Rhodoligotrophos defluvii: one gene and its partner. The protein of the gene in region 2 interacts with the protein of the main gene of each other region in a pairwise test. Links are inferred from orthologs where the notes say so. Each region holds a gene or a part of one and is shown on either strand. Other genes may lie near its edges.

What was found.
Region 1: the proteins of ptsN (region 2) and trkA interact in binary tests that used the Escherichia coli proteins (3 or more experiments, as listed by UniProt). The link is inferred for Rhodoligotrophos defluvii from one-to-one orthologs.

What each region holds. Positions count from the first base shown.
Region 1 is NZ_SZZM01000007.1:191,598-204,649, forward strand. The notes cover bases 6,988-9,964. They hold trkA (Trk system potassium transporter TrkA), read left to right. Parts: upstream 6,988-7,774; coding sequence 7,775-9,154; downstream 9,155-9,964. Other genes in these bases: ntrX (nitrogen assimilation response regulator NtrX), read left to right, coding at 6,988-7,624; hfq (RNA chaperone Hfq), read left to right, coding at 9,334-9,585; hflX (GTPase HflX), read left to right, coding at 9,575-9,964. In the rest of the region: tRNA dihydrouridine synthase DusB, read left to right, coding at 1-867; E4P09_RS23455 (two-component system sensor histidine kinase NtrB), read left to right, coding at 867-1,991; ntrC (nitrogen regulation protein NR(I)), read left to right, coding at 1,999-3,450; E4P09_RS23465 (sensor histidine kinase NtrY-like), read left to right, coding at 3,731-6,235; more of ntrX, read left to right, coding at 6,236-6,987; more of hflX, read left to right, coding at 9,965-10,963; mazG (nucleoside triphosphate pyrophosphohydrolase), read right to left, coding at 10,975-11,889; E4P09_RS23495 (MBL fold metallo-hydrolase), read right to left, coding at 11,936-12,772; E4P09_RS23500 (TatD family hydrolase), read right to left, coding at 12,769-13,052. UniProt on the Escherichia coli protein: Part of the constitutive potassium transport systems TrkG and TrkH. May regulate the transport activity of TrkG and TrkH systems. Binds to NAD(+) and NADH.
Region 2 is NZ_SZZM01000001.1:1,866,213-1,877,823, reverse strand. What follows is about bases 872-3,850. They hold ptsN (PTS IIA-like nitrogen regulatory protein PtsN), read right to left. Parts: upstream 2,607-3,850; coding sequence 2,136-2,606; downstream 872-2,135. Other genes in these bases: rpoN (RNA polymerase factor sigma-54), read right to left, coding at 3,227-3,850; E4P09_RS08965 (hypothetical protein), read right to left, coding at 1,715-1,918; E4P09_RS08970 (BQ00720 family protein), read left to right, coding at 1,455-1,685; E4P09_RS08975 (Hsp20 family protein), read left to right, coding at 885-1,304. Also shown: E4P09_RS08985 (DMT family transporter), read left to right, coding at 1-277; E4P09_RS08980 (MAPEG family protein), read right to left, coding at 282-677; more of rpoN, read right to left, coding at 3,851-4,711; lptB (LPS export ABC transporter ATP-binding protein), read right to left, coding at 4,946-5,713; E4P09_RS08945 (LptA/OstA family protein), read right to left, coding at 5,863-6,411; LPS export ABC transporter periplasmic protein LptC, read right to left, coding at 6,539-7,225; E4P09_RS08935 (ribonuclease D), read right to left, coding at 7,297-7,905; E4P09_RS08925 (complex I NDUFA9 subunit family protein), read left to right, coding at 8,283-9,254; E4P09_RS08920 (glutathione S-transferase family protein), read left to right, coding at 9,308-10,009; tRNA epoxyqueuosine(34) reductase QueG, read left to right, coding at 10,034-11,152; E4P09_RS08910 (SDR family oxidoreductase), read left to right, coding at 11,149-11,611. UniProt on the Escherichia coli protein: Seems to have a role in regulating nitrogen assimilation.

The DNA of each region.
Region 1 (13,052 bases), on a different replicon or contig from region 2:
CTGGTCACCGCTAATCCCGAAACCTTACGCCGCGCCGCCGGGGCAGGGGAGGTCAGGCCGCTGGTGATCCAGTTGGCTGGCCGCGAGGAACGGTGGATGGCCGAGGGCGCCCGCGTAGCCGAAAGTCTGGGGGCCGACATCATCGACATCAACATGGGCTGCCCGGCCCGCAAGGTGACCAACGGCCTCTGCGGCTCGGCGCTCATGCGCGACCTCGACCATGCCACGCGCCTGGTGCGGGCAACCGTCCGGGCGGCAACCGTGCCGGTCACCCTCAAAATGCGGCTCGGCTGGGACGAGACCTCCATCAACGCGCCCGAGCTTGCCCGCCGGGCGGAGGCGGAAGGGGTGGCACTGGTCACCGTACATGGCCGCACCCGCTGCCAGTTCTATACGGGCCGGGCCGACTGGGCCGCGATCCGGGCGGTCAAGCAGGCCGTCACCATACCGGTGATCGCCAATGGCGACGCGACAAGTCTCGCCGACATCAGGCGGATGCTCGAACAATCGGGCGCCGACGGGGTGATGATCGGCCGTGGCGCCTACGGCCGGCCGTGGCTGCCGGGCACCCTTGCCGAGGCGCTGGACCCGGGCCGCGGCCGCCCGGCGCCCGGACTTGCCGAACAGCACGCGCTCGCGATGGAGCACTACGAAGCCATGCTGGAGCACTATGGGCGTGACATGGGCCTGCGCTGCGCCCGCAAGCACCTGGGCTGGACAGTCGAGGTGCTGCGCGATGACGGGCACCTCACGGCCGCCGCCGCAGCTGCGTGGCGGCAGCGCCTTTGCGCGGCCGGTGAGCCGGGCATGGTCCGCCACCACCTCAACGCGCTCTATGGCGAGGCGAGCGACAGGATGGCCGCGTGATGCCGAAAGCCGCAGATCTGTTGCCGCAGCCAGAGCCGCCGGAGGCGGATATGTTGGTCAGCGCTTTGCCCGACCCGCTGCTGACCGTGGATGCGGACGGCCGTGTGCTGTTCGCCAATGTGGCGGCGGAAGGCTTCTTCCAGACCAGCGCGCTGCTGCTCAAGCGCCAGCGATTGGCCGAGCTGGTGCCGTTCGCGAGCCCGATTCTCACGTTGGTGGACCAGGTGCGGCAGACCGGCGTCAGCATCCACGAATACGCCGTGGATGTCGGCACACCGCGCACCGGAGGCGAGCGGCTCGTGGACCTGCAGGTGGTGCCGGTGCCGGAGCGTCGCGAGCTCGTGTTGATCGTGCTGCAGCCGCGCTCCATGGCGCATAAGATCGACCGCCAGCTGACCCATCGCAATGCGGCCCGCTCGGTCACCGGCATGGCCTCCATGCTGGCGCATGAGATCAAGAACCCGCTTTCGGGCATCCGCGGCGCCGCCCAGCTGCTGGAGCCGGCCCTTTCGGACGAGGACCGGGCGCTCGCGCGGCTCATTTGCGAGGAGACGGACCGTATCTGCACCCTCGTGGATCAGATGGAGGAATTTGCCGACGAGCGTCCGGTGGAGCGCGCGCCCATCAACATCCATGCGGTGCTGGACCACGTGAAGGCGGTGGCGATCAACGGCTTCGCCCGCGGCATCCGGATCAACGAGGAATACGACCCGTCCCTGCCGCCAGTGCTGGCCAATCGGGATCAGCTGATCCAGGTGTTCATGAACCTGGTGAAGAACGCGGCGGAGGCCATCAGCTCAGACGGGGACAGTGGCGAGATCACCTTGTCGACCGCGTTCCGGCCGGGCATGCGGCTCAAGGTGCCGGGCTCGAACGAGCGCGTTACCCTGCCGCTCGAATATTGCGTGCACGATACGGGGCCCGGCATTCCAGAAGAGCTGATGCCGCACCTGTTCGATCCGTTCGTGACCACGAAGCCCTCCGGCAAGGGGCTGGGCCTTGCGCTCGTGGCCAAGATCATCCGCGATCACGGCGGCATCATCGAATGCACCTCCCAGGACGGCCGCACCACCTTCCGCATCCTCATGCCCATGCATAACCAGCTGCACCGCGAAGAGGACTGACGCGCCCATGCCCGCCAAGACCATATTGCTTGCCGATGATGACAGCGCCATCCGCACTGTCTTGAACCAGGCGCTGGGACGGGCCGGCTATATCGTGCGCTCGACCGGCAATATCGGAACCCTCTGGCGCTGGATGGCGGAAGGGCAGGGTGACCTTGTCATCTCCGATGTCATGCTGCCGGACGGAAATGCCTTCGACATGCTGCTCAGGGTGAAGAAGCAGCGGCCGGAGCTGCCGGTCATCCTGATGAGCGCCAAGAACACCATCATGACCGCGATCACCGCGGCCGAGCGGGGCGCCTACGAGTATCTGCCCAAGCCGTTCGATCTGAACGAGCTCTTGTCGGTTACCGCCCGCGCGCTGGACCAGGCCAAGCGCAAGCCTGCGGCGGTGGAGATGCCAGGCGACGACGAGAAGCTGCCGATCATCGGCCGCTCCCAGGCGATGCAGGAGATCTACCGCATCATCGCCCGCCTCACCCAAACGGACCTCACCGTGATGATCATGGGTGAGTCCGGCACCGGCAAGGAACTCGTTGCCCGGGCACTGCACGATTATGGCCGGCGGCGCAAGGGGCCCTTCGTTGCAGTGAATATGGCGGCGATCCCGCGGGAGCTGATCGAGTCCGAGCTGTTCGGCCACGAGAAGGGCGCCTTCACCGGCGCTTTGACCCGCTATGCCGGCCGTTTCGAGCAGGCGCAGGGCGGCACGCTGTTCCTGGACGAGATCGGCGACATGCCCATGGAGGCGCAGACGCGGCTTCTGCGCGTGCTGCAGCAGGGCGAGTTCACGACCGTTGGCGGCACCCACCCGATCAAGGTCAATATCCGCATCATCGCCGCCACCCATCGCGATCTCAAGGCGCAGATCGCGCAAGGGCTGTTCCGCGAGGACCTGTTCTTCCGGCTGAATGTGGTGCCGCTGCGCCTGCCACCCTTGCGCGAGCGCCTGGAGGACATTCCCGACCTTATCCAGCACTTCCTCGCCCAAGCCGAGCAGCAGGGCCTGCCGGTCAAGCAGATCGAGCCGGACGCCATGGAGCGGCTCAAGAAGCACCGTTGGCCCGGCAACGTCCGGGAGCTTGAAAATCTCGTCCGCCGCATGAGCGCGATCTATGTGGATGAGGCGATCACGGCCCGGATCGTGGAGCAGGAGCTGGCCGACCTGGCTGAGCCGCAGGGACCCTCGCCAGCCGGCGAGCCGGCCAGCCTCTCCGAGTTCGTGGAGAACCATCTGGCCGACTATTTCGCCGGCTTTCGCAACAGCACGCCGCCGCCCGGCCTCTACAACCGATTTCTGTCTGAAGTGGAGCCGCCGCTCATCAACGCTTCGCTTGCGGCCACAAACGGCAACCAGATCCGTGCCGCCGAGCTTCTGGGAATCAACCGGAACACCCTGCGCAAGAAGATCAGAGATTATGGCATAACCGTGATCCGTGCGCCGATTCCGCAACGGTAAAGCTTTTCTTGCCGCAATCTGAATGCCCGCAGAAAACTGCGCTTCTCCAACTCAACTGTTGCCGATCGGCAACAACACTGTTGGATTTTCGCAACAGAATCGTCTATCACCTTGCCCTGGGGAGAGGGGCGATTCAAAACTGCGGGCACAGGGGCAAATCGGTAAGGGCATCGAGCAGCGTCGGAAATGACGCCGTTTGTGACGTGTCGCTGGAGTGCCGGCGCGAAGCTGGCCGTCACTGCCGGGTCACGTAAGCAAGTCCTTCCTGCGGATGCGTGTCGTGAGCGCGCATCATTTGCGCCCTCGCAATCTGAGCGAGGTCATGGTCGTCGGGGTCGAAACAGCTAGACTGCCTGCCGCGGAGTCCCCGCGCCGCCAGGTCAGGATCGAGGCACAGCCCAGCCAGCGCCGCATTCCGGCGAAGCTGGGGGTGTTCCTGGTGATCACCTCGATCGTGACGGGACTCGCCACCTATTCGATCCTGACCGGGCTCACCCCGCTCGAGCCGACGCCGGACCTCATCGTCACCCTGCTCGGGGTGAACCTGGTCCTGGTCATGTCCATGGCCGCCCTGATCGCCTGGCAGGCCTACGTGCTGTGGCAGGCGCGCCGGCAGGGCATCGCGGGCGCCAGCCTCCACATCCGCATCGTCTCGCTGTTCTCCATCATCGCGGCCTTGCCGGCCATCATCGTGGCCCTGTTCGCGACCGTGACCCTCAATCGCGGCCTCGACACCTGGTTTTCGGAGCGCACCCGCGAGATCGTCGACACCGCCGTCAACGTGGCGGAGACCTATATCGCCGAGCATGGGGAGGTCATCCGCGGCGACGTTGCCGCCATTGCCGCCGATCTTAGCCGCCGCAAGCTGGAGTTCGACACCGACCGGGAACAGTTCACCCGTCGGCTTGCCACCCACGTGGCCATCCGCGGCCTGGCTGCTGCCTATGTGATCGACAGCGACCGCCGTCGCATCGAATCGAGCGTCACCATCAACGACCAGATCCAGTTCCAGCCTCCCAGCGAGACCGAGCTGGCCAAGGCGGCCGAGGGCAAGCTGGTGGTGGACGGGCCGGGGCGCAGCAATGTCATCCGCGCGCTGCTGAAGCTCGACGGCTTCAACAACTCCTATCTCTATGTGCTGCGGCTGGTGAATCCCAAGGTGATCGAGCACCTGCAGCGCACCCGCGAAGGGGTGATCGCCTATGAGGCGATGCAGAACCAGCGCACCGGCGTGCAGGTCACCTTCGCGCTCATGTATATCGGCGTGTCCTTCATCTTCCTGCTGGCGGCGGTCTGGCTGGGCCTGTGGCTCTCGGACCGCCTGGTGCAGCCCATCGTGCGGCTGGTGGATGCGGCCCGTCGCGTCTCGCTGGGCGAGCTGGACGTGAAGGTGCCGGTGCGCCGGGCCGAGGGCGATCTCGCCACCCTGGGGCGCACCTTCAACCGCATGACCCGCCAGCTCGAATCGCAGCGCAGCGAGCTGATCAACGCCAATGTGCAGCTCGATTTGCGGCGGCGCTTCACCGAGGCGGTGCTGTCCGGCATCAGCGCCGGCGTGCTCGGCCTCGACCGCACCGGCCGAATCACCCTAGCCAATAGCTCGGCGCAGGCGCTGCTGCACAAGAGCGATGGCGATCTCACCGGCACCATGATCACCGACGCGCTTCCGGAGCTGGACACGCTGTTCCGCAAGGCGCTCAAGAAGCGCTCAGGTTCCGCGGAAGGCCACATCAACACGCGTGTCGATGGCGAGGAGCGCAATCTCTTCGTGCGCATCACCACCGAGAGGGCCCGCGAGGACGAGCAGGGCTATGTGGTGACGATCGACGATGTGACGGAACTGGTGTCGGCCCAGCGCAACACCGCCTGGTCCGACATCGCGCGGCGCATCGCCCATGAGATCAAGAACCCGCTCACGCCGATCCAGCTGTCGGCGGAACGCCTGCGCCGCAAATATGCCAAGGAGATCCGCACCGATCCCAAGGTGTTCGAGCAGTGCACCGAGACCATCATCCGCCAGGTCGGCGATATCGGCCGGATGATCGACGAGTTCTCCGCCTTCGCCCGCATGCCCAAGGCCGAGCTGGAAGAAGCCGATCTCGCCGCGGCGGTGAAGGAAGCGATGGTGTTGCAACGGGTCTCGAGCAGCGACATCGATATCGACGTGCGCGTGCCCGAGGCGCCGGTCGTGGTCGGTTTCGACCGCCGGCTCATCACCCAGGCCATCACCAATCTGGTCAAGAACGCGCGGGAGGCCGTGGAAGCGCGCGTGCAGAAGGACCCGCGCCATCGCGGCCGGGTCGACGTGGTGCTGTCACGCGAGGGCGACCATGTGGTCATCGGCGTCGCCGATAACGGCATCGGCCTGCCCAAGGACAACCGGCAGCGGCTGCTCGAGCCCTACATGACCACACGCCAGAAGGGCACCGGCCTTGGTCTTGCCATCGTCAAACGCATCATGGAAGAGCACGGGGGGCAGATCACCTTGTCGGATGCGCCGGCGGCGTATGACGGCGGCGCGCTGGTCCGGCTGCTGCTGCCGGCGCAGGGGGCGAGCTCGGCGGCAAGCGCGGACGGCGCGACCGACACAGCGCCGACAGGGCTGGCCGCGGCGGGGCAGGGCGGTGATGGCGGCAGCGAGGGGAACACTGACGAGCAGGCGCCTGTCGCGGCGATCGCGCCGACGGCGATGCTCGCAACCGCCTCGGCGGGGGCAACGGAACGGAGAGAGCAGAGCGTATCAGGGGCGGTCAATCGAGAACCTGGAAACGAGAGGGACCAATAGATGGCTTCGGATATTCTCGTCGTGGATGATGAGGCCGACATCCGCAATCTCATCGCCGGCATTTTGGAGGATGAGGGGTATGACGCGCGCCTTGCCCATGACAGCGACAGCGCGCTGGCGGCGATCCATGATCGGCGCCCGTCGCTGATCATTTTGGATATTTGGCTGCAGGGGTCGAAACTGGACGGGCTCGACCTGTTGAACGTGATCAAGAAGAGCCATCCCGATCTGCCCGTGGTGATCATTTCGGGCCATGGCAATATCGAGACGGCGGTTTCCGCCATCAAGCGGGGGGCCTACGATTATATTGAGAAGCCGTTCAAGGCGGACCGCTTGGTGCTGGTGGTGGGCCGTGCGCTCGAGGCCAGCCGCCTACGGCGCGAGAACGAGGAGCTGAAGGAGCGGGCAGGGGCCCTGGCCGAGCTGATCGGGGAATCCGCGGTCATGCGCCAGCTGCGCCAGTTGGTGAAGAAGGTCGCGCCCACCAACAGCCGGGTGCTGATCTCAGGCCCGCTCGGCTCCGGCAAGGAACTGACCGCCCGCGTGCTACATGCCTGGTCGCACAGGGCCAAGGGGCCGTTCGTCATCCTTCCGGCCGCCACCATGGCGCCCGAGCGCATGGAAGAGGAGCTGTTCGGGGTGGAGAATCCCGACGGCACCCTGGCCCGGGTCGGCGCCTTGGAAGAAGCGCATAGCGGCACCTTGTTCCTCGACGAGGTTGCCGACATGCCGATTGAGACCCAGGGCAAGATCCTGCGGGTGCTGGTGGAGCAGAGCTTCCAGCGGGTCGGCGGGTCCAAGCGGGTCAAGGTGGACGTGCGCATCGTCTCGTCCACCGCGCGCGACCTGCGGCGGCTCATCGAGCAGGGGCTGTTCCGCGAGGATCTCTACCACAGGCTCAATGTGGTGCCGATCCGGGTGCCCTCGCTGAGCGAACGGCGTGATGACATCCCCGCCCTGGTCCAGAACTTCGTGCGGCAGTACTCGGCCATTTCCGGCCAGCCGCCGCGGGAGATCGCCGAGGATGCGCTGGCGATTCTGCAGACGCTGGAATGGCCTGGCAATGTGCGCCAGCTGCGCAACAATGTGGAGCGGCTGATGATCCTGGTCGGCGGCGAGCCCGGCACCGAGATCTCGGCGTCCATGCTGCCTTCGGAACTGGGTGGGGTCATGCCGCCACTCGCCAACGGGAATGGCGCGGAGCAGCTGATGTCGCTGCCGTTGAGAGAGGCCCGCGAGATCTTCGAGCGGGAATACCTGGCCGCGCAGATCGCCCGCTTCGGTGGCAACATCTCCAAGACAGCCACCTTTGTCGGCATGGAGCGCTCGGCGCTGCACCGCAAGCTGAAGCTGCTCGGCGTCGGCGAGAAGTCTTACGAACTTCATTGATCGCCTTTTGCATGCAGGCGGGGGCATTGCCCCTCGCCTGCATGCGAAGATAACGCCTACGTCTTGGGTATGGTCCATGCCAATATGGCGCAAGCGCCTTTGCTCAAACGGCGTTTGCACGACCATGCCCGAACTTGCTAGATCTCCTGCATGAAGATTCTCATTTGCGGCGCCGGGCAGGTCGGCCGTGGCATTGCCGAGCGGCTGGCCAAGGAAGACAACGACGTCACCATCATCGACAAGTCGCCCGCGCTCATCCAGGCAGTCACCGACAGCCTGGACGTGCAGGGAATCGTGGGCCATGGCTCGCATCCCGACGTGCTGGAGCGAGCCGGGGCGCGCGATGCTGACATGATCATCGCCGTCACCTTCGCCGACGAAGTGAACATGCTGGCCTGTCAGATCGCCCATTCCCTGTTCGACATCCCGACGAAGATCGCCCGGGTGCGCGCCCAGGGCTATCTCGATCCGCAATGGCGCAACCTCTATTCCCGCGAGAACCTGCCCATCGACGTGATCATCTCGCCGGAAACGGCAGTGGGCGAGATGGTGCTGCGCCGCCTCGCCCTGCCCGGCGCGTTCGAGGCGGTCCATTTCGTGGACGAGGCGGTGATCGGGCTGGGCATCCGCCTCGATGAGAACTGCCCGGTGGTCGACACGCCGCTCAGGCAGCTGACCGAGCTCTTTCCGGATCTCCAGGCGACAGTGGTAGGCATCTTCCGCAACGGCAGGCTGTTCGTGCCCCATGGCGCCGACCAGATGCTCGTCGGCGACGACGTGTATGTCATTGCCGACCGCCAGCAATCCACGCGGGTGTTGAGCCTGTTCGGCCATGAGGAGAAGCCAGCCCGCCGGGTGGTGGTCGCCGGGGGCGGCAATATCGGCCTCTATGTCGCCCGCAAGCTGGAGGAGCGGCATGGCCGCGCGGTCCATGTCAAGATCATCGAGCAGGATAGGGCGCGCGCCAGCCATATCGCCGAGGAGCTGAAGCGCACCCTCGTCCTGCACGGAAGCTCCTTAGAGCAGGAGCTGCTGCAGGAGGCGGGCGCCCAGGATGCCGATGCCTTCGTGGCGCTCACCAACGACGACAAGGTGAATATTCTCTCCGCGGTGCTGGCCAAGAACGAGGGGGCCCAACAGAGCTTTTGCCTCGTGTCCAGTCCGGACCTCAACCCGGTGCTCAACACGCTGGGCATCGACACCTATATCAGCCCGCGCGCGGTGACCATCTCCAGCATTCTCCGCCATGTCCGGCGCGGCCGCATCCGCGGGGTGCACCCGGTGCAGCATGGCGATGGGGAGATCCTGGAGGCCGAAGCCCTGGAAACCTCACCGGTCGTCGGCAAGGCGCTCCGCGATGCGGAATTGCCCGATGGGGTCCGCATCGGGGCCATCGTGCGCAACGGCAAAGTGTTCATTCCGCAAGGCGGGACCGAGATCCGCCCGCGGGATCGCATCGTGATCTTCGCGCTGGCCGGGCTGGTCCGCGATGTCGAGCACCTCTTCCGCGTCAGTCTCGAATATTTCTGAAGGGGCAGGGTGCTGCGGCGCCGTGCTCTGTTGCAGATCGAAGCGCGAGTCGATTTATGTTAGCCTGACTTGGGCACCTCTGCCCCAATGCCGTCAGCCTTTTGGTTTAGACGTCGATAAGGACGAGCACGACGTGTGTGTGTGCGGCATCGTCTTCAACAAATTACGCGAGAACGACAATGGCATCAGAAAAGCAGCAAAACCTGCAAGACGTATTCCTGAACAAGGTCCGCAAGGAACATATTCCGCTCACGATCTTTCTGGTGAACGGCGTGAAGCTGCAAGGAGTGATCGTGTGGTTCGACAATTTCTGCGTGCTGCTGCGCCGGGACGGCCTATCGCAACTGGTCTACAAGCACGCCATATCTACGATTATGCCGAGCGCGCCCATCAAGCTGTACGAGGAAGGCAACGGCGGTAGTGACGAATAGACGACGACAAGGTGGAGACGGGCACAGCAGGCCCGTCTCCTTCCAGATCGAAGGGCCCGAGGCCACGCGCGCCTATGTGGTACATGTGGGCTTCAAGCCGGGCGCTCTCGGGCCAAGCCATGCGGCCGGTCTTCTGCGGGACGAGGCCGAGCGCCTCGAGGAGGCCCGTGGCCTTGCGGCGGCGATCGACCTGGACATTGTCGGGGACAGCACGGTGATGCTGTCACGGCCCGTGCCCGCCACCCTGATCGGCGGCGGCAAGGTGGCCGAGATCGGCACGGCGGTCAAAGAGCTCGAGGCTGAGCTCGTGGTCGTCAACGCGACCCTGAGCCCGGTACAGCAGCGCAACCTGGAGCGCGCCTGGGGCGCCAAGGTGCTCGACCGCACCGGACTTATACTGGAAATCTTCGGTCGCCGGGCCGGGACGAGGGAAGGGCGCCTGCAGGTGGAGCTTGCCCACCTCACCTACCAGAAGAGCCGTCTAGTGCGCTCCTGGACCCATCTCGAGCGGCAGCGTGGCGGCTTCGGGTTCCTAGGCGGCCCGGGTGAAACCCAGATCGAAGCGGACCGGCGGGTCATTCAGGAGCGCATCACCAAGATCCGCGGCGAGTTGGACAAGGTAAAGGCCCGGCGCGAGCTGCACCGCGAAAACCGGCGCCGCGTGCCTTATCCGATCGTCGCCCTGGTCGGCTATACCAATGCGGGCAAGTCAACCCTATTCAATCGGCTGACCCGAGCCACTGTGCTGGCCGAGAACATGCTGTTCGCCACGCTCGATCCGACCATGCGCCGGCTCGCCCTGCCGCATGGGCGCGTGGTGATTCTCTCCGACACCGTCGGCTTCATCTCGGAGCTGCCGACCGACCTGGTCGCCGCTTTCAGGGCCACCTTGGAAGAGGTGCTGGAGGCAACCCTCATCCTGCATGTGCGCGATATCAGCCACGCGGAGACCGATGCGCAGGCTGCCGACGTGCTGCAGGTGCTGGATGCGCTCGGCATCGATGAGGATCGTCGCGAGCACATCATCGAGGTCTGGAACAAGGTCGACCGGCTGGATGAGGCCGAGCGCACTGCGTTCGCGAACCAAGCGGAGCGGCGCGATGACGTGGTGATGGTGTCGGCGCTCACCGGCGAGGGCGTGGCCGACCTTCTGGCCAAAGTGGAAGAGCGGCTGGCCACATCTGCCGATATCCTGGAATTGCGCATCTCGGCAGGCGAGGGCGCGCGGCTTGCCTGGCTCTACGAGGTGGGCGAGGTGTTGTCGCGCGACGACCTCGACGATGGTTCCGTGGCAGTCACTGTACGCGTGCCGGCGGAAAAGGCGTCCCTGGTGCGGTCGCGCTATCAGGACGAGATGCTGCGCGCCGCCGCCGAATAAGCCGGATTTCTTCAGAGGCCGCGCGCCTTCGCCTCGTCCCACAAAGCATCCATGCCTGCCAGACCAGCGGCTTCCGGCGTTTCACCCCGCGCTTCAAGGGTCTGCTCTATATAGCGGAATCTTCTGACGAATTTCGCGTTGGCAGAGCGCAGCGCGTCTTCCGGGTCGATCTTGAGATGGCGCGCGACATTGGCGATCACGAACAAGAGATCGCCGATCTCTTCGGCCATGTCGCTCCTGCCGCCGCCATTCTCGAGCACGTCGCGCAGCTCGCCCAACTCCTCCGCCGCCTTGTCCAGCACGGGTTCGAGCGATGGCCAGTCAAACCCCACGCGGGCGGCTCTGTTCTGGAGCTTCGCCGCGCGGCTCAGGGCAGGGAGAGCCTGCGGCACATCATCGAGCAGGCTAGGGGCGCTTGCGGCGCCTGCCCGGCCGGGCTCACCGGCGGCCGGGCCGGCGGCCGCCTTGGCCTCGCGCTCGTCGGCCTTGATCCGCTCCCACATGCCGGGCGTAGCACCCCGTGCCCGTGCCGCCGCATCGCCGAACACATGGGGATGGCGGCGGATCATCTTGGATGTGATCGCCTCGATCACATCGGCGAAGGTGAAGGCGCCGGTCTCCGCCGCAAGCTGCGCGTGGTAGACCACCTGCAGCTGGAGGTCACCCAGCTCGTCGCGGAGATCGCCCAGGTCGCCGCGCGCGATCGCATCGGCCACCTCGTAAGCTTCCTCGATCGTATAGGGCGCGATGGTGGCGAAGCTCTGCTGGAGATCCCACGGGCAGCCGCTCTCGGGATCGCGCAGCGCCGCCATGATGGCGAGCAGCGTATCGATCGACTTCGGGTCGCCGAGCGGTCCGGCGTCGGCGGCGGCCACATCAGCCTGCCGCGGCTCTTCTGGATCCTGAGCAGGGCTGTCACTGGTCATAGGGGGCTCCCGATATCCGCCAGTCGCATAATCTATATTATGGAAACTAAATCGGTGGCCCAAACACCACCGGCAGCCGCATGCCGTCATAGGCTGGCTCGATGCCGTCCGGCAGGCTTTTCCGCAGGCTCTCGTAATCCAGGTCGATATGCATGTTGGTGAGCACCGCATGCCTCGGCCGCATGCGCCCGATCCAATAAAGCGCTTCATCCACGTTGAAATGGGTGGGATGCGGTGCCGGCCGCAGCGCGTCGATTACCCAGGTGTCGAGCCCGGTGAGCGCCGGCAGCGCGGCGTCGGGAATGGCGCTCACATCCGGCGTGTAGGCGAGGCCACCAATCCGCAGGCCCAGCGCCGTGATATCGCCATGCACCAGATCGAACGGCAGAATGTCGATCGGGCCGCCCGCGCCTGGGATGCTCACATGTTCGCCCGCCTCCAGTCGATGCGCTTGCAGGATCGGCGGATAGCTCGATCCCGGCGGGGTTTCGAAGCAGTAGCCGAAGCGATGATAGAGCTCGCGCATGGTGCGGTCGTCGGCCCAGACCGACACGCGGCGGCGGGCATTGATCGCCACGGCGCGCAGCTCATCGATGCCGTGGCAATGATCCGCATGCTCATGGGTGAACACCACGCCGTCGAGCAGGCCCACATCGGCCGCCAGCAGCTGTTCGCGGACGTCGGGCGTCGTGTCCACCAGCACCCGGGTCACGCCGCCCTCGCCCGCGCGCTCGATCAGGATCGAGCAGCGCCGCCGACGATTGCGGGGATTGGCCGGATCGCACGCGCCCCAATAATTGCCGATCCGCGGCACGCCGGCCGACGAGCCGCAGCCGAGGATGGTGATGATCCCAGCCGGCTCTTCGCGCGAGGCAGCCGTCATGGCCCCGGCACCTTCGCGAACAGGCGATGGAAATTCGCCGTGGTGATGTCGGCCATCTCCTGAGCGCCGAGGCCTTTGACCTCGGCCAAAACCTTTAGCGTATGAACCACATAGGCGGGCTCGTTCACCTTGCCTCGCATGGGCACCGGCGCAAGGTAGGGCGCGTCCGTCTCCACCAGCAGCTTGTCCATGGGCACGGCGGCAACAATGTCGCGCAAGGCTTGCGCGGTCTTGAAGCTGATGATGCCGGAAAAAGAAACATAAGCGCCAAGCGCCAGGC
Region 2 (11,611 bases):
TTCCGCCGGCGCCCTGTTCATCGTCGCCGGCCTGGTGAGCGGACTGGGCCAGTTCCTGATCTTCGAGGCGATCCGGCGGGTGCCGGCGTCGACCAGCGCGCCGCTGGGCTTTTCCAGCCTGATCTGGGCGTTCATGCTGGGCTATCTGGTGTGGGGCGACGTGCCGAGCCTCACGGTGGTGGCCGGCGCGATCCTGATCGTGCTGAGCGGCATTCTCATCTGCGCCTTGGAATGGCGAAGCGGGAGCGCCGCCCCGGTGCGCGGTTCGGCAGGCTGACCCCTCACCCTGCCAGCGCGGCGTAGAGGATCAGCACCAGGCCGGCGATCGAGACGCCCCAGATCACCGAACGCACATAAGGAATGCCCGCCGCGTAGACAGGCAGGTAGACGAGCCGCGCCCAGAAATAGAGCTGAGCGCCCCAATAGGTCAGCGCGTTGGAGCGGGCGCTGACCGCGACGATCAGCACCGCTGCCGCAAAGAACGGAAAAGTCTCCATGAAATTCGCCTGGGCCCGCGCGAGCCGGCCGGCTATGCCGGTCAGCGGCGGCTGCGGCGTATCGCGGGGCCCCATGGCCCATTCCAGGCTGTCCTGGCGGCGCGCCGCCATGGTGGCCAGGACAAGCTGAGCCAGGCCGAGGACCACGGTCCAGGCCAGCAGTTGCAGTTCTGTCGACATGATGCTTCCCCCGATCGCTACAACTTGAAAGGCCTATTTGTGCACGCCATATTCGGGGATGTCAGCGCATGATCTTGGACATGCAAGCAATTGCAGGTGCGGGGCATGAGCGACACCCGGCGGCGATGCCTTCAAGGGTCGCCGACGGTTGCGGCCTCAGCGAGCTTTCGCGGGCGCGAGAACGAGCTGCTTTTGAAGGGCTTCTGGATGTCTAGAGTGTCGATCTTTTCGAGTCCCTTTCTGCTGGGCTTCGAAGACATGGAGCGGCTGCTCGATCGCTTGGGCAAGACCGCCAGCGACGGCTATCCTCCCTATAATATCGAGCGTCTAGACAGTTCCGAGGACGGCACCTCCCATTTGCGGATCACTCTCGCGGTTGCGGGGTTTTCCAGGGATGAGCTGCTGGTGCAGGTGGAAGAAAACCAGCTGCTGGTCCGTGGAAAGCAGAAGGACGACCGCGCAAAGGCCTATCTGCATCGAGGGATCGCAGCGCGCCAGTTTCTGAAGGCCTTCGTCCTGGCCGACGGCATGGAGGTGACGGGTGCGTCCCTGGAGCATGGCATGCTCGAGATCGACTTGGTCCGGCGGCCGCCGAACAGGACGGTGCGGACCATCGAGATCCGGTAGTCCGGAGCACGCCCGAGGCACGATGTACAAGCCCAGAACCGCCGCTTTCCAACGAGGGCGGAGTAACCTTTTCGATAGCGCAGTTGCGTATCGTGATGGACCGGAAAGGAGTTCGCTATGAACAAACAGGAAATTGCGCGGAAGCCTCTGATGAGCGCGGCAGAATTCGCGCTGCTGGGCGACGGCAAGATCGGTTATGTTCGCGAGATTGACAGTACCGTTGCGGCCGAGCTGATCGGACCGATCCCCTATCTTCCTGCCAATGCGCGCCTGTTTGCGCTGTACGCGGCGGACGGAACGCCCATGGCCATTGCCGGCAGCCGCGAGGCAGCCCTGGCGAACGCCTTCGAGAACGATCTGCAGACCGTGAGCGTCAACTGATCGGCGGGCATGACTGCTGCTTTAAGTCTCTAGGCGCCGAGCCGGGCATCCAGGGGCCCCACGGCACGAACATCCCCTTGCAGCCCCTGGATTGCCGCGCCAAGCCCTTGAAGTCCCCGCACAATCGTCATGCCCCGGCTCACCGGGGCATGCAGGCAACACGGCACCAACGCCCCCTGCGGCCCCTGGATCACCGGGTCAAGCCCGGTGATGACGATTTGCTTATCAGTCAACACCTTACGTCACGCCCGGGTGCGCCTAGGCGCCGAGCCAAGCATCCAGGGTCCCCCCGCGGCGCGAACGTTCCCCCTGGCCGGGCCGCTCCTGGGTTGCCGCGTCAAGCCCGGCAATGACGGAGGTGGCTGGATTGAAACTCCATCGTCATGCCCCGGTTCTGACCGCTAGAGGAATCCGTTCCGCTCTATCGCAGAGGTCGGTTCGAATTTACCTTCAAGCGGCGTGCGAGGCCGATGCTGCCGGTTCGGTGAGAATTGAATAGAGCGCGGCGGCGCTGTCCGAGCCGCGCAGCTTCGCAACAATGGTCTGGTCTCGCAGCAGGCGGGAGATGCGGGCAAGCGCCTTCAGGTGATCGGCACCAGCACTCTCCGGCGCGAGCAGCAGGAAGATCAGGTCGACAGGCTGATCGTCCACCGAATCGAAATCGATGGGCTGGGCAAGGCGCGCAAAGACGGTGCGCAACCTCGTCAGGCCCGGCAGCTTGCCATGAGGAATGGCAATACCCTGGCCGAGGCCGGTCGAGCCCAGCCGCTCCCGCTGCAGAAGCGTTTCGAATATCTCCCGCGCGTCGAGGCCCGTCTGCCGCGCGGCAATCGCCGCAAGCTCCTGCAAGGCCTGCTTCTTGCTGCCAACCTTCAGTGACGGCACGATTCCATCTGCGGAGAGGATATCGGACAGCTGCATCGTGTAATGTCTCCTTGGGCGCGACCCACCAGCCTCAGACGCATCGATCCTGTAGACTTTCACTGCACTCGCCTTAGAGCGTTTTCGCTTTTCTTCGAATCGCGAAGCCGCTCCAAGTCCCTGCCTAGCCGCATTTTCTCACGCGAACCGGTATCCATTTCGCTCGAAAATGCTCTCGTTTGGGCATAGCGCCTCACACGCGGACAGGCGACGTGCCCCGCGTGTCTCAGCAAGCCCGATACGGCCCGGAAAGGGGCCCATTCGCTTCATGTGATGTGCCGAAACTGGATCGTCATCTCAGAAGTGCCGCCCATGCCTTCTGCTCAGCCGCGGGTCACGCTCAGGCCGTAGCCCCGATGTTCGCCGCGGTCACCCTCGTTAACAACCTGCTTACCATAATTTGTACGACATGCCCAACGACATCGTCGGAGCAGGGTGCTCTCGAACGGGTGCCCCTACCTAGTCGTGCGAGCGCCGCAAGTCAACGATCCTCCCAATCATTTTTTAAAAAATCAGCATACGTTTTGTGCAGAGCTCGCCCAACTTCATGTTTTCGGACCGACGCAGACCCCGCAGCCCAGGCGCAGGCATGTTAATCGCCCGAGTATTTGGCCCAGAGATCATCGGCTTTCAAGCTTCTCCCGACGGCGCTGAACCGAAGATAATATTCCCAATGCTTCCCGGTATTTGGCAACGGTTCTGCGTGCAATGTCTATACCTGAATCGCGCAGCAGCTCCACGATCCTGTCATCGGACAGGACATTCGCCGGCGTCTCGTTTTCCACAAGCTCGCGAATGCGGTGGCGCACCGCTTCGGCGGAGTATGATTCGCCCCCTTCGACCGATGCGATGGCGGTGGTGAAGAAGTATTTCATCTCGAAGGTGCCGCGCGGGGTCGCCATGTATTTATTGGCGGTGACGCGACTGACGGTGGATTCGTGCATCTCGATGGCGTCCGCCACCTTGCGCAGATTCAGCGGGCGCAGGAACTGCACGCCTTGGACCAGAAACGGATCCTGCTGCCGCACGATTTCCCGCGCGACCTTCAGAATGGTGCGGGCCCGCTGCTCGAGGCTCTTGACCAGCCAATTGGCATTGGCGAGGCACTCGGAAAGATACTCGCGATCCTGGTCGCGCGTGCCGTGGCGGCTGACCTCGGCGTAGTAATGGTTGTTGACGAGCACCCTCGGCAGGGTCTCGCTGTTCAACTCGACCCGCCAGCTGCCGTCCGGGGCGGCGCGCACGAACACGTCGGGCACGACTAGCGGCACCGGCCCCTCGCCGAAGCCGGCACCCGGCTTCGGGTTGAGGCGGCGGATTTTCGCCACCATCTCGCGCAGCTCGTCCGCATCGACCTCGCAAGCCCTGCGCAGCTTGCCGAAATCACGCTGGGCGAGCAGCGGCAGATTGTCGAGCAGCGCCTCCATCTCCAGGGTGAGGTCGCCCTGCGCCTCCAGCTGAATGGCCAGGCACTCCTTGAGGTCGCGGGCGGCAATGCCCGGCGGATCGAAGCCCTGGATCTTGCGCAGACAGGCCTCGATGGCTTCGGGCTCGGTTCCGAGCTGCTGCGCCAGCTCGGCAAGATCGGCACGGAGATAGCCGGCCTCATCGAGCATGCCGATCAGATGAGAGCCGATCAGCCGCTCGGCTGGCGGAAGGGCGGCCTCGCTCAGCTGCTGCTCCAGGTGCTCATGCAGGCTGACGGGCTGCCGCAGGGTTCCGTGGAGGTCTCCGTCCAGCGAATCCGCAAAGCCGCCGCCACCACCGCCGGCGAGGCTGGACCAACCTGAGTCGGCGATGCCGGCAACCGTCTCGCGTGCCTGGCGGTCGGCCGGCGCTTCATCGGCGTAGACGTTGTCGAGATCGGTATCGAGGCGGTCGAGCCTGTCCTGGACGGGCGAGGCGCGCTCCGCTTCGCCATTGAGCTGGGGTAAGTCCTCGTCCTGCTCGGGACGATCGAGCAGCGGATTGCGCTCGAGCTCGCCCTCGACGAATTGCGACAGCTCGACATTCGACATCTGCAGCAGCTTGATGGCCTGCTGCAGCTGAGGCGTCATGACCAGAGATTGCCCCTGGCGAAGCTCGAGCTTTGCTCTCAGCACCATAACCTCGATGGCCCCAGAGCGGCGCGGCCTCTGGCCGTCCCGCTCTAATCCTCTGCCTGAGCGCGATCTTTTCCGAAAACCGGTTCCCACTTCTTCGGGATCACGCTCTCGTCCGTCCCCTTCTCGCCCCGCGCGCGATGGGGCAGCAGGTTTCGACGGGTCACCTATAGAGCATTTTGCGAAGAAAGGTGCACTGGTCTATGCGAAAGGACAACAGCAGAAGAAATGAACCACTCACAGGGTGAATTGTTCACCAAGATACAGGCGGCGCACCTCGCGATTGCTGACGATCTCGGCGGGGGAGCCCTCCATCAGGACCCGACCCTCGTGTATGATGAGCGCGCGATCGATAAGCTCGAGGGTTTCTCGGACGTTGTGATCCGTAATAAGCACCCCGATTCCCCGAGCGGTGAGGTGTCGCACCAGCTCGCGTATATCGCCGATCGCAATGGGATCAATCCCGGCGAACGGCTCGTCGAGGAGCATGAATTGGGGACGGGCGGCGAGTGCTCGTGCGATCTCCACCCTTCGACGCTCTCCGCCAGATAATGCAACAGCTGGCGTACTCCGGAGATGCGAGATAGCAAACTCATCCAACAACCCGCGCAACATACTCTCGCGCGCCTTCCGGTCCTTCTCGGTGAGCTCCAGAACCGCGCGGATATTCTCTTCCACCGTCAGTCCGCGGAAAACCGACGCCTCCTGGGGGAGGTAGCCGATTCCCAAGCGGGCGCGGCGATACATCGGCAGATGCGTGATATCGGTCCCATCGAGCTCGATGGAGCCGAAATCCGCCGCAATGAGGCCGGTGATCATGTAGAACACCGTCGTCTTTCCCGCCCCGTTGGGCCCGAGAAGGCCGACCGCCTCTCCGCGTCGAACGGAAAGACTGACACCCCGCACCACCGGGCGGCGCTTGAAGCTCTTGCCCAAGGAGTGGGCCACGAGCCCCTCGCCGCCAGCACCACCGTTCCATCCGACGCGATCGTGGGGGGCGAACATGCCCACCCTCTCCCTACCGGAGTTCTCCAACGAGATAGATCGCTTCCTGGGCGGTGCTGCAGGTCTGTCCACGTCGTTCCGTTCCACCCAATTACCGTCGGTTTCCATTAATTTTCTATGAAGCTCTGGGGGGCGCCTACAGACTCTGCTCAAGGCACGAAGCGGCCGCGCACCCGCCCGCCGGAGAGCTGGCTTTGGCCGGTATTGAGGTCGATGTTGAGCTGGTTGCCGCGCAGGACCGTCTGCCCCTGGGTCACGACCACATTGCCCCCCATGACGATCTTGTTGCTGGGGACGTCCATCTTCGCCCAGTCCGCATTGATCACCTGGCCGCGGCTGGTCACCACCACGTTGCCGTCCGCCTGCAGCGACTTGAACTTGCGCTCGGTGCGGTCGCCCGTCTTCACCTCCTCGTAATCCACGACCAGCTTTTGGCTCTTGAGGCGAACATTGCCGCGCGTTGCGTCCACGCTGCCGGTGAAAACCGCCTGCTGCCGCTCCTGATTGAGCTCGACCTTCTCAGCGAGGATATCGACCGCGCCACTGTTGGAGGTACCGCTCGCATCCTTGAGCTTGGATGCGTCGACCGACTGGGCGGCGGCCATGGAGGAGACCAGGCTGATAGCGGCGGCGCAGAACAGCGCCAGTCCGGCGCGCGACTTAGAGCGCTTCCGCTTTTCTTCGAATCGCGGAAGCACTCTAGGTGTTTGCCCGGTCGCATTTTCTTCACGCGAACCGGTATCCACTTCGCTCGAAAATGCTCTAGGTGTTTGCCCGGTCGCATTTTCTTCACGCGAACCGGCATCCACTTCGCTCGAAAATGCTCTAGGGCCGCGGCCCCGGCTGCGCGTCGTCGCGCTCAGATCTCTGGGAGAAATTGGTGCGAACATTCCTTGTGAAATATACTTGCTGGCCGTCATCGCGCATCTCCATTCCCCCGGCCGTTATGGTGCCGTCGGGAAACCTAACCTCTACCGGATCTTCGCTGAGAAGTCTCTTTTCGCTCAGGAACACGCGAGCGGTCTGCAGGTTCGCCGAGTAGTTGGCGCTGTTCACGATATGGACCTGGCCGGCGAGATCGAGCGTCTTGGCCTTGTCGTCGTAAAGCCCCTGGCGCGCGGTGACCAGCAGCAGCTCGCCGCTGGCCTTGAGCTTCATCTCGACCTTCACGGCCTCGAGGTGGACGCGGAACGGTCGGTCCTTGTCCTGGGCGGCGCGCTGCGCCTGCACGGAGAAGGGTTGCCCGTCGCGGTCGAAGCCGGTGAATTGAACCTCCCGTGCGACGGCCACTTCCGGATCCTGGACGGGCTGCTCGGTGACCTGGGGCGCATAAACGGAGGGGAACATGCCGATCTGGATGACGAATGCCGCCACCAGCGCGACCAGCACGACCGTCAAGCCCCACATGATGATGCGCGCGGGCGTGAAGCGGGTCCGGCGCCGATGCGGAACGGCTTCTCTCGCACCGGGCTGCGCCGCCGGGTTGGCACCGTGAGGCGTGGGCATCACCATCGGAAAATCATGCTCCCAGGACCCGGAACCGGATCCGGCACAGTCCGCTTCCCGAGCGCCGCGGCCGACGCTCAATGGGCAAATATGTCCTCTTCCGCCCAGCCTGCAAGGTCAAGCGCGGCTCTGGCGGGAATGAAGCGGAAGCAGGCCTCGGCGAGCTGGGTGCGCCCCTCGCGCGCCAGCAGCTGGTCGAGCTGGGCCTTCAGCTGGTGGAGATAGAGGACATCGGCGGCCGCGTATTGCAGCTGCGCGTCGGCCAGCTCGGCCGCGCCCCAGTCGGAGCTCTGCTGCTGCTTGGAGAGCTCGATGCCCAGGAGCTCACGGCAGAGATCCTTCAGCCCATGGCGATCCGTGTAGGTGCGCGTCAGCTTCGATGCGATCTTGGTGCAATAGACCGGGGTAGCCTCGATGCCGAGATAGTACTTGAGGACGGCCACGTCGAAGCGTGCATAATGGAAGATCTTGAGCAGACCAGGGTCGCTCAGCAGCGCCTTGAGGTTCGGCGCGTGGAAGCTGGCCGGGTCGATCTGCACCAGGTGCGCCGTGCCGTCGCCGGCGGAAAGCTGCACGAGGCACAGTCGGTCGCGGTATGGGTTGAGGCCAAGCGTTTCCGTATCGACCGCCACTGACCCGTCGAACCGGACATCAGGACCAAGGTCGCCACGATGGAGGGTTATCATCCAACGTCCTTCTTGCCGGGAGCCAGGCACCGAATGGCTACGGCACTCACGTCCGGGCAGGCGCCCTCACGTGGATCGGCACATAGGGGAAATGGTGCCCAGGAGAAGACTCGAACTTCCACGAGGTTTCCCTCGCTAGCACCTGAAGCTAGTGCGTCTACCAATTCCGCCACCTGGGCAACGGCCGATGACATAGGATCTCAAGGGGCGCATTGTCAACTGATCGATCGTGATTTCGTTCGAACGGGAGACGCCGGGGCGCGGATATCGCTTCACGGCCCCGTTGCATTCTCGGGCGGGAACGGTAAAAGGCAGTCTGACGGGGAGCATGCCGCCGCCGCGGGGCGGCCTGGCATGCGGCAGCAGAGCGAGGCACCGTGACGTCCACATCCAACACTCTGGTCACGATCGTTGGCGGATCGGGCTTTCTCGGGCGCCACATCGTACAGGTCCTGGCCAAGCGCGGCTACAGGATCAGGGCCGCGGTCCGCCACCCCGAACTTGCCGGGCACCTGCAGCCGCTGGGCATGGTGGGCCAGATCCAGGCGGTGCAGGGCAATGTGCGCTATCCCGCGTCCATAGCGGCTGCGTGCAAGGGCGCGCAGACGGTGATCAATCTCACCGGCATTCTTTACGAGACCGGACGGCAGACCTTCGAGGCCATTCACGTGCTGGGGGCCGAAGCGGTGGCAAAGGTCGCGCACGTGGCAGGCGCCACCCAGCTGATCCATGTCTCTGCCATCGGCGCCGACCCCGCCTCTCCATCGGCCTATGCCCGCACCAAGGCCGAGGGGGAAGTGCGCGTCCGCGCCGCCTTTCCCGAGGCCACCATCCTGCGGCCGTCGGTGGTCTTCGGTCCTGAGGACCAGTTCCTGAACCTGTTCGCCGCCATGGCGCGGGTGATGCCGGTGTTGCCACTGATCGGCGGCGGGCGCACGCGCATGCAGCCGGTCTATGTGGGCGATATCGCTCGGGCTGTGGGCGAGCTTGTCGACCGGAAGATCGGGGCCGGCACTATCTACGAGTTGGGCGGACCGGAAATCCTCACCCTGCGCGAGATCTTCGAATATGTGCTGAAGACGACGCACCGGCGCCGGCTGCTGATGCCCATTCCGTTCTCGGCCGCAAAGCTGCAGGCTACCTTCCTGCAGATGCTGCCGAAGCCGCTGCTGACCACGGACCAGGTGACGCAGCTGCAATATGACAATGTGGTGAGCGCAGACGCGGCGCGCGACAAGCGCACCTTCGCCGGGCTCGGCATCGTGCCGCAGGCGCTCGAGGCCATCGTGCCGCAATATCTAGAGCGCTTCCGGCCGACCGGTAGCTATGATCGCGGACTGCACGGTTGAGCCCGCCCTTCGGCCCTTTCCCATCTCAGCTCAACGGGACGCCACGGACCTGAATGCCTCAGCTGATCCACTATATGCTCGACCCGTTTTCGCGCCGGATCAGGCTCATGCTCGGCGAGCTGGGGATCGAGGCCGAGGTCATCGAGGAGAAGCCGTGGGACAACCCGGACGAGCTTCTGCTGCTCAACCCTGCCGGCACGCTGCCGATCTTCATCGAGGACGACCAGACGGTGATCCCCGGGGTGGAGGCCCTGGCCGACTATCTGGAAGAAACCCGCGGCGGTTCGGCCGATGGGCAACGCGGGCGCACGCTGCTCGGTAACACGCCGGCTCAGCGCGCGGAGACCAGGCGGCTGGTGGCGTGGTTCGACGTGAAGTTCCACCGGGAGGTGAGCCGGCTGATCCTCACGGAGAAGGTGGAACGCCGCCTCGCGCCACCGGGCAAGGGCGGCGGGCCCACCAACATGAACGCTGTGCGGGCAGCCCTGCACAATATCCGCGCTCACCTCGACTATATCGGCACCCTGGCGGAGCACCGGAACTGGCTGGCTGGCGACGACCTGACCCAAGCCGATCTCGCGGCCGCGGCCCACCTCTCCTGCCTCGACTATCTCGGCGACGTGCCCTGGGGCGTGAGCGCCTCCGCCAAGGCATGGTACCAGCGCATCAAATCGCGACCCTCCTTCCGGCCGCTGCTGGCCGACCACATCCGCGGCATGCCGCCGCCACGGATCTACGCGGATCTGGACTTCTGAGCCCCTTGCTCCCTATCTCGGGGCATGGCGGCTGCGGAATTGAAAGAAAGGATACGGCGCTGGGCCGAAGCGGAGGGCTTCGATGCCGTGGGCTTCACCACGCCCGATGCCATCCCGGAAGCCTCTGCCCGGCTTGCCGCCTTCATCGCCGATGATCGCCAGGGCGACATGGCGTGGATGCGGGATACGGCCGAACGCCGGGGCGACCCGCGCCGGCTGTGGCCCGAGATGCGCAGCATCATCATGCTCGGCAAGAATTACGGTCCGGACGAGTCGCCACTGGCGCGGCTCGACGATCACGGCGGCGGTGTCATCTCCGTCTATGCGCTGGGCAGCGACTATCACGAGCTGATCAAGAAGCGCCTGAAGGCGGTGGCGCGCACACTGGTCCGCGAGACGGGCGCCGAGGTGAAGGTGTTCGTGGATACCGCTCCGCTCATGGAGAAGCCGCTGGCCGAAGCGGCCGGGCTAGGCTGGCAGGGCAAGCACACGAACCTGGTTTCGCGGGAGTTCGGCTCCTGGCTGTTTCTCGGCGCCATCGCAACGACGGCGGAGATTGCGCCCGATACGGCCGGGGAGGACCGCTGCGGCTCGTGCCGCGCGTGCCTCGACATCTGCCCGACACGGGCATTCCCGGCGCCTTACCAGCTCGATGCCCGGCGCTGCATCTCCTACCTCACCATCGAGCATAAGGGGCACATTCCGCTGGAATTCCGCGCGCCCATCGGCAACCGGATCTTCGGCTGCGACGACTGCCTGGCGGTGTGTCCATGGAACAAGTTCGCCCGGCAGGCGAGCGATGCCAAGCTGCAGGCCCGTCCCCATTTACGCAATCCGCGACTGAAGGTGCTCGCCGAGCTGGACGATGCCGGCTTCCGCGCCATGTTCGCCGGGACGCCGGTGCGCCGAGCCGGGCGCAACCGCTTCATCCGCAACGTGCTGATCGCGATCGGCAATTCCGGTGATCCGGCGCTGGTTCCCACAGTGCGGGAACGCTTGCAAGACCCATCGCCACTGGTGCGCGCGATGGCTATATGGGCGCTCCGTAAGCTGGTTCCGCCAGATGAATTCGCCGCCCTGGCCGCGGCGCTGGCCCCGGCGGAGACGGATCTAGAGGTTGCGGCCGAGTGGAGACTGGAATGAGCAAGAGCCTGCTTTGCCTGGGGATGGGTTATTGCGCGCGCGAATTCGCGCGGCGGATGCGCGATTTGGGCTGGACGGTTGCCGGCACCACACGCAGTGCAGAGAAGGCGAAGCAGCTGGAGGGGCAAGGCTTTCGCATGGTGGTGTTCGACGGCGAAGGGCCGCTGGTCGATATCGACGGGCTGCTCGCCGGCGTCACTCACGTGCTGGCGTCCATTCCGCCGGACGATGACGGCGACCCGTTCCTGAAGCTGCATGGCGAAGATCTCGCCCGCCATGCCGGGCCTATGGACTGGGCGGGCTACCTTTCGACCACCGGCGTTTATGGCGACCACGCCGGGGCGTGGGTGGACGAGGACGCGCCCACCGTGCCGAGCACCGACCGCGGCGGCCGGCGGGTGCTGGCCGAAGGGCAGTGGCAGGCGCTCGGCGCCCGTTCCGGACTTCCCGTGCACATCT